Regions from separate parts of the Pseudomonas gebzensis genome, predicted to be linked through region 3. Evidence: riboswitches for the same ligand, from Rfam matches in the RefSeq annotation. Region 3 holds a riboswitch; each other region holds the start of a gene.
The links. A riboswitch is a leader RNA that binds a small molecule or an ion and turns the genes downstream of it on or off. The one in region 3 is predicted to bind cobalamin.
Positions count from the first base shown of each region.

Region 1: it holds a riboswitch for cobalamin, as region 3 does, so the genes downstream of both, cobO (cob(I)yrinic acid a,c-diamide adenosyltransferase) here and SJI00_RS12985 (CbtB domain-containing protein) in region 3, are expected to answer to the same signal.
Region 2: it holds a riboswitch for cobalamin, as region 3 does, so the genes downstream of both, SJI00_RS21445 (ABC transporter substrate-binding protein) here and SJI00_RS12985 (CbtB domain-containing protein) in region 3, are expected to answer to the same signal.

Region 1 is NZ_JAXQNS010000002.1:102,888-105,142, reverse strand. It holds gene SJI00_RS04550 (cobyrinic acid a,c-diamide synthase CobB) at 1-728, opposite strand, end outside; gene cobO (cob(I)yrinic acid a,c-diamide adenosyltransferase) at 725-1,336, opposite strand; cobalamin riboswitch at 1,459-1,663, opposite strand; gene SJI00_RS04540 (PQQ-dependent sugar dehydrogenase) at 2,149-2,255, shown strand, end outside.
Region 2 is NZ_JAXQNS010000014.1:2,754-5,008, forward strand. It holds gene SJI00_RS21440 (FecCD family ABC transporter permease) at 1-112, opposite strand, end outside; gene SJI00_RS21445 (ABC transporter substrate-binding protein) at 115-1,122, opposite strand; cobalamin riboswitch at 1,249-1,501, opposite strand; gene SJI00_RS21450 (acetyltransferase domain-containing protein) at 1,529-2,255, opposite strand, start outside.
Region 3 is NZ_JAXQNS010000006.1:68,170-70,424, reverse strand. It holds gene SJI00_RS12995 (cobalamin biosynthesis protein) at 1-148, opposite strand, end outside; gene SJI00_RS12990 (CbtA family protein) at 132-815, opposite strand; gene SJI00_RS12985 (CbtB domain-containing protein) at 839-1,024, opposite strand; cobalamin riboswitch at 1,119-1,355, opposite strand; cobalamin riboswitch at 1,594-1,776, shown strand; gene cobW (cobalamin biosynthesis protein CobW) at 1,876-2,255, shown strand, end outside.

The DNA.
Region 1 (2,255 bases), on a different contig from region 3:
ATACCAATGCTCACGCCAGTCAGTGCGGGGGCGATGGCGACCGGCTGCGGCGCCTGGAACGTCACCGCGGGCGGCAGCGCAGCGTCGCAGCTGTCGCCCAGCGCTTGGGCGGCGGCGTCCAGGCGCAGGTCGAGGTCATTCAGCTCGCTGGCCTGCACCAGACCCAGGTGGCGGCTGGGCAGCTCGATGCCGCGCTCGCGCGACAGGCCGCCGTACCAGCGCAGCCCTTGCGTCAGGCTGCCTTCGAGCAGCTGTGCATGACGCAGGCTGCCCACCCGGTTGGCCAGCACGCCGGCGAACGGCAGGTCGGGTTGGTAGTGCGCCAGGCCCAGGGCCAGGGCGCCGAAGGTCTGGGCCATGGCCGTGCCGTCGATCACCGCCAGCACCGGTACGCCGAAATGCCGGGCCAGGTCGGCGCTGGAAGGCGTGCCGTCGAACAGGCCCATCACGCCCTCGATGAGGATCAGGTCGGCCTCGGCGGCCGCTTGCCAGAGCAGGCGGCGGCTTTCGGCTTCGCCGATCATCCACATGTCGAGCTGATACACCGGCGCGCCACTGGCGCGTTCGAGAATCATCGGGTCGAGAAAGTCGGGGCCGCATTTGAATACCCGCACCGTGCGGCCGAGGTTGCGGTGCAGCCGCGCCAAGGCGGCAGTGACGGTGGTCTTGCCTTGCCCAGAAGCCGGCGCCGCGATCAGTACCGCCGGGCAGTGACGCGGTTCGCTCACAGCTCAACGCCCTTTTGTGCGCGAATTCCGGCCTGGAAGGCATGTTTGAGCACACCCATCTCGGTCACGGTGTCGGCCAGCTCGTTCAACTCGGGCTTGGCGCCGCGACCGGTGACGATCACGTGCTGCATGGGCGGGCGGGCCTGGATGTCGCTGAGCACCTGGTCCAGATCCAGATAGCCGTGCTTGAGGGCGATGTTCAGTTCATCGAGCACCACGAACTGCACGGTCGGGTCTTGCAGCAACTGCCTGGAGACAGCCCACGCGGCTTCGGCGGCGGCGATGTCGCGTTGACGATCCTGGGTTTCCCAGGTGAAGCCCTCGCCCATCACGTGGTAGCTGACCTGCTCGGGGAAGCGTCGGAAAAACAGCTCTTCGCCGGTGCTGTTGCGGCCCTTGATGAACTGCACTACGCCGCAGCGCATGCCGTGGCCCATGGCCCGGGCGAGCATGCCAAAGGCCGAACTGCTTTTGCCTTTGCCATTGCCGGTCAGTACCAGCAACAGGCCGCACTCGTTAGGGGAGTTGGCGATGCGATCATCCATCACCGCTTTCTTGCGCTGCATGCGCGCCAGGTGGCGCTCGTCGCGCTCGGGGGATTCGCTCATGGGGGTCTCCGCGGGCCGTGGCGCTTCAAGCGAGCGCCGACAGGTCGATAAGGCAGGCAGGCACAGGGGCGCGCAGCAGCCATGGCCGAGGCCACGGAGCACCGCGCATCACCCTCCGTGATGCCGTTAGGCAGTGACAGGCCGGTCTCCGGGCTCGTGAGCGGGGCCTTGGCCCAGCGGCCTTGTGCGCGTTGTGCTTGCGCGAGGCCTGACTCACCTACCGTTGCGGGGGCAGCGCCGGATTCGTGCGTGCAACGCACCCACCGGCTTCCCAGTTTCACCCCGTTGGCAGCATGTCCATGGGGCACCTGAAACAAACGGCGAAGGTTAGAGGGTTGCACTCGGAGCGTCAATGAAGTGGGTGGTGAGCGCAGTGATTCTAGGCGGCGCCAGGCGCCAGAGGAGGTTGACAGAGCAGCCCGTGCTGCCTGTGCCAGGTCGGCTGTTCGCGAGCGAGCTCGCGCCTATAGATTGCTGCGGCTCAAGCCTGAACTGCGGCTCGAGTCCAATTTGTAGGCGCGAGCTCGCTTGCGATGGACCTCAACATTGACGCGAACACCTGACACAGCGCGGTGCCTGGGCGTTTTTCGCGAGCGAGCTCGCGCCTACAGGTTGCTGCGGCTCGAGTCCAGCCTGGACTACTGCTCGAGCCTACGGAGTAGGAGCGCCGACTGCCGCGATGGCCCGCGCAGCCGGCCTGATCCCGGCGCCGGGCACTGGCAGGGCACCCATCGCAACTGAACTACACCCTCCCCGGCGGCCTCTGATTTTGAAGCGGTGTCCCATTTGCGGAGGGTTCGTGCATGTTCCAGATGCGTATCGGTTTGCTTCTTGCCTTGACTACCAGCCTGGTCGCCTGCGGCGAATCTGCCCGGCTGCAGGTGTCTGACGGTATGGGCCCGGCACCCAAACTACCAGC
Region 2 (2,255 bases), on a different contig from region 3:
ACACCTGGAACACCACCTGCGGCGCCACAGCGGTTTCGCCGATGCTGATCCCGGCCAGCACGGCCGCCATCAGCGCCAGGGCGGCGAGGGCGCAGGCGGGCAGTACGCGCATGCTCACTGCGCCGCTTTACCGCTGGCGAACGCAGCAGACAGCGTCTCCAGCCCACGGAACAGGCGGATGCCGGCCTGCATGGCGTCGGCGTCGAGAATGATGATGCGGTCGTTCTTCACAGCGTCGAGGTGCTTGGCCACCGGATCGGTACGCAGAAATTCGAGTTTTTTCTGGTAGTCGTCTGCCGGGAAGCGGCGGCGGTCCATGCGCGCGATGATCAGCCAGGTTGGGTTGGCCTTGGCCAGGGTTTCCCAACCGACGGTAGGCCATTCCTCGTGCGACTCGACCACGTTGCGCACTCCGAGGGTCTGCAGCATGAAGTCGGCCACGCCCTGCCGGCCTGCGACGTAGGGGTCGATGTCCAGGTCTGCGCTGGAGAACCAGAACAGTGCGCTGGTGTTGGACAGGTCTTTGTCGGCCAACCGAGCCTTGGCCTTCTGCAGCCGGCCACGCAGGTCGGCGTTGAGCGCTTCACCGCGCGCCTGCACGTCGAAGATCTCGGCCAGTTGGCTGACGCTCTTGTAGAGGGTGTCGATCTGGAACGGCTGGAGGCGCGTGCCGTCGGCACCGGTGAGGTTGTCCTTGCCCTCGCAGTCCGAAGGCAGCAGGTAGGTGGGAATGTTCAGCTCGTGGAACTGCTCGCGTGTGCCCACCACGCCGTGCTCACCGACCATCCACTCGAACTGCGCCGTGACCAGTTGCGGGCGCTTGCCGACCACGGCTTCGAAGCTTGGGTCGTTGTAGGCCAAGCGCTCGACCTTGTCGTTCTGCGCCTTGTATTCGGGCAGTACGTCGTTGAACCACAGCGAAGTGCCGGCCAGGCGCTCGCCCAGGCCCAAGGCATAGAGTATTTCGGTGCCGGCCTGGCCAATGGTCACGGCGCGTTGTGGCGCCTGGGCGAAGGTCTGCGGCTTGCCGCAATTGTCGACGGTCAGCGGATAGTGGGTGGCGGCGGCCTGGGCCAGGCCAGACAGGCCCAAGCCTGCAATGAGGGCGGCGAAACGAAGCATGAAGACGATCTCCTATCGTGGTGCAGCGGGCCGCGCGCACGGACAGGCATCGTCGGCACCCCTTGCATGAAGGCAAGCGGCGCCACCCTGAACAGGGTGCCGATGGCCGTCCCGGACACCCCGCCGGTCGGTGATTGTGTGCCGGCAGGTCTCCTGACTGGTGCGTCATGGCCTGGCTCCAGCCTTCCCGGATCAGGCTCTGTGCGAAAGCGATCTGCAGCTGCGCAGAAGCGTTCGACCAGCGCCAGGTATCCAGTGGCATCGATGGAGCAGGCTCGGCACCTACAGTTGCGGGGGCAGTTTCGTTTGGCCGCGCGATCGAGCGGGCCACGAATTCCCTATTAATTCCTGAGGGGAAACCGGCGGGCGGCATGGTAGACCATCACCCGCAGGCCAGGGAACCTTTTCACAGGTATTTGAGCCAGGCAATGTCGCGCCGGCGTGCCTTGAGGCGGGCGAAAGCACGCACTGGCAGATAAAGCGCGGCGGCCAGGAGCACCGCACACAGCCACACCGCACCCATGCTGTCGAAGCCGAAGTATTGCCCGTGATTGAGGCCGAACGCCGCCACGCACAGCACATAGGCGACCTTCAGCACATACAGGTGCAGCAGGTAGAAGAACATCGGGGCTGCGCCCATCACTGCCAGTACACCGATCCAGCGTGCCTGGCCGGCCCGCTCGAAACCGCGCAGCAGCAACAGGCCGCAACCGAGCGTCAGGCACAGGAACAACAGCGACGGTGGGTACTTGGTGATGTTCATCAGGCTCATGAAGGTCTGCAGCGCGCTGGGGTAGCTGCTCCACGGCGCCTCACCGTAGCCATTGAGCACGCGCAGGCCGATGAAGGCCAGCAGCGCCAGCACAGCGACGATCAGCAGTCGGCGCTGACGCACGCTGGCATCGGCAGCGCGGGCGAACCACGGCCCCAGTGCGTAGCCCAGGGCGATCACGCCAATCCACGGCAGCACCGGGTAGGAGGTGCGCAAGCGCATGTGCTCGGACACGTCCAGCCAGCCACGGTCATGCAGGATCGCCCACAGCACGTGCAGGGGCGAGCCCTGGGCGAAGTGCAGGTGGTCGAGCAGGTTGTGCCCGCCGATGATCACCACCCCGACCGCGATCAGTGCCGGG
Region 3 (2,255 bases):
CAAGGCCGCGCACCGCAGTGATCGACAGCCTGTGCTGGCGCAGCGTCTGCAGCAACAGCGCCTCCAGGTGCTCGGCGGAACAGCCTTTGCGGCAGCCCAAGCCTACGTACAGCGCAGGCTGCGGATCGGCTTCAGGCACGAGCGGCACGGCGGTAGAGCCAGGTGCTCAACAACCCCAGGGCCACCCAGAACACTGCATTGGTCAGCCAGGAGGCGATCTGGAACTGCGCTTGCAGCGCCTGCGGGGCGAGGCTTTCATGCACCTCTGGCTGCGGCGCGCCGATCAGGTGCGGCAGCACCAGCAGCACCGCGCCCAGCCCCTTGAACAGCCACGAGCGGCCGAACACCAGCAACGCCAGCCCCGCAGCGGTGGCAGCGGCCGTGCCGATCCACCAGCTCTGGCGCTCGGCCAGGTCGGCGGCGGCCGTGCCCGGCAATTCCGGCGGCAGGCCAAGGGTCGGCGCCAGGCAGAACACCGCAAAGCCGGCCAGGCCCCAGAGGGCCCCGGTGGCCAGTCGATCGGGCTCGCGCAGGCTGTACAGCGCCGCCAGGATCAGCGCGAAGCCCACTGCGACCACCAGGTTGCCGCCGGTGGTAGACAGTACGCGCTGCCAGCCATCTTCCGGCTCCCACGCCTGGGCGGCGTGCTGGTGGGCCGTGGTCGTCTCGGCGTGAGCGTGAGCGGCGGGCGCGGCGTTTTCGTAGGTCTCGGCTTTGAGGATCAGCGGGCTGACCCACAGGCTTTGCAGCAAGGTCAGCAACAGCGCGGCAAGTAAGCCGCTGAACCCAGCGGTACGGGCGATGCGAGTGATCATGCGGGCGTACTCGAGGTGAGGGATCAATGGCAGGGGAAGGCGGCGCTGTGCCGTGTGTCATGGGCGGCGTTGTGCACCGCTTCGATGTGCGAGAAGCCGGCAAAGTACACCAGGCACAGGCCCAGCAGGCTGGCGCCGATGGCCAGGGTCAGGCGCTGGCTGAGGGTGGTTGGGGCAGTGATCGCAGGTTTGGCGCTGGTGACGGGCATGACGTAATCCTCGGCTGGGAAAACGGCAGGCCACGCGCGGCGGGCCCGGGCGCGAATGCGTCAGGTGCCTGCAACCGCGCCCGCCCACCGCGGGGGTTGATCGATGCGACAGGCCGGTCTCCGGGCTGGCGAGCAGGCGCCAGGCGCCTTGTACCACGCGTCCACCTTCCCACGCTTGAAGGGCACACCTTAGGCGCAGTGGCTACTTGGACGCTCAGCTCGCTTACCGTTGCGGGGGCAGCACCGGCCTTGTCTGGCCTGCTGTTGCAGACCGCGACGCACCGGTTTCCCGTTTCACCCCGTCAGGGGCACCTGAGGCACGTGCGCTTGGCACGCTCTGCACAGTCTTGGCACGCAGCCAGGCCGGCCGAAAACAGCACAGGCAAGATGCCCCAGAGCGTTTTCAACACCGCGTGAACAAGTAACAAGGCTTTACAGAGGCGCCAAGCAAATCATGCGGCGTATTTCCCCGTCAATCACCACCAGCGGTTGACCCCATGCAGGGCACTGCGTAGCCTTGCCGCTTTGAGGTTCCTGGGGAGTCATTTCCCTGGGCTAGGCACGGCCCCAGGGCGTCTGCGCGCAGCGCGCGAGCCTTTGGCCATGCCGAAGAGGGGAACGCGGTTCAAGCCGCGGCTGCCCCCGCAACTGTATGTACCGAAGCCGATCGGCATGGCCACTGCGCACGCGCAGCAGGCGCCGTTCAACGCTGCGGTGCGAGCCAGATGACCTGCCTCGACACGCATTCGACTATCAACCGGGCGGGGTGATCCGGTGGCGAGCACGTCCGGCCGTTCTGGTCGCGGGCGGTCGTCCTGCATGCCCGCGCCTTCTGCCAAGGGCACTGAGACATGAAAACACTGGCCAAGCTCCCCGTTACCATCGTCACCGGCTTCCTCGGCTCGGGCAAAACCACCTTGCTGCGGCACATGCTCGACAACGCCCAGGGCCGGCGCATCGCGGTCATCGTCAACGAGTTCGGCGAGCTGGGGATCGATGGCGATCTGCTCAAGCAATGCAGCATCGGCTGCAGTGAAGAAGAAGCTCAGGGCCGGGTGTACGAACTGGCCAATGGCTGCCTGTGCTGCACCGTGCAGGAAGAGTTCTTCCCGGTGATGCGTGAGCTGGTCGCGCGCCGTGGCGACCTCGACCACATCCTCATCGAAACCAGCGGCCTGGCCCTGCCCAAGCCATTGGTGCAGGCCTTCCAGTGGCCGGAAATCCGCAACGC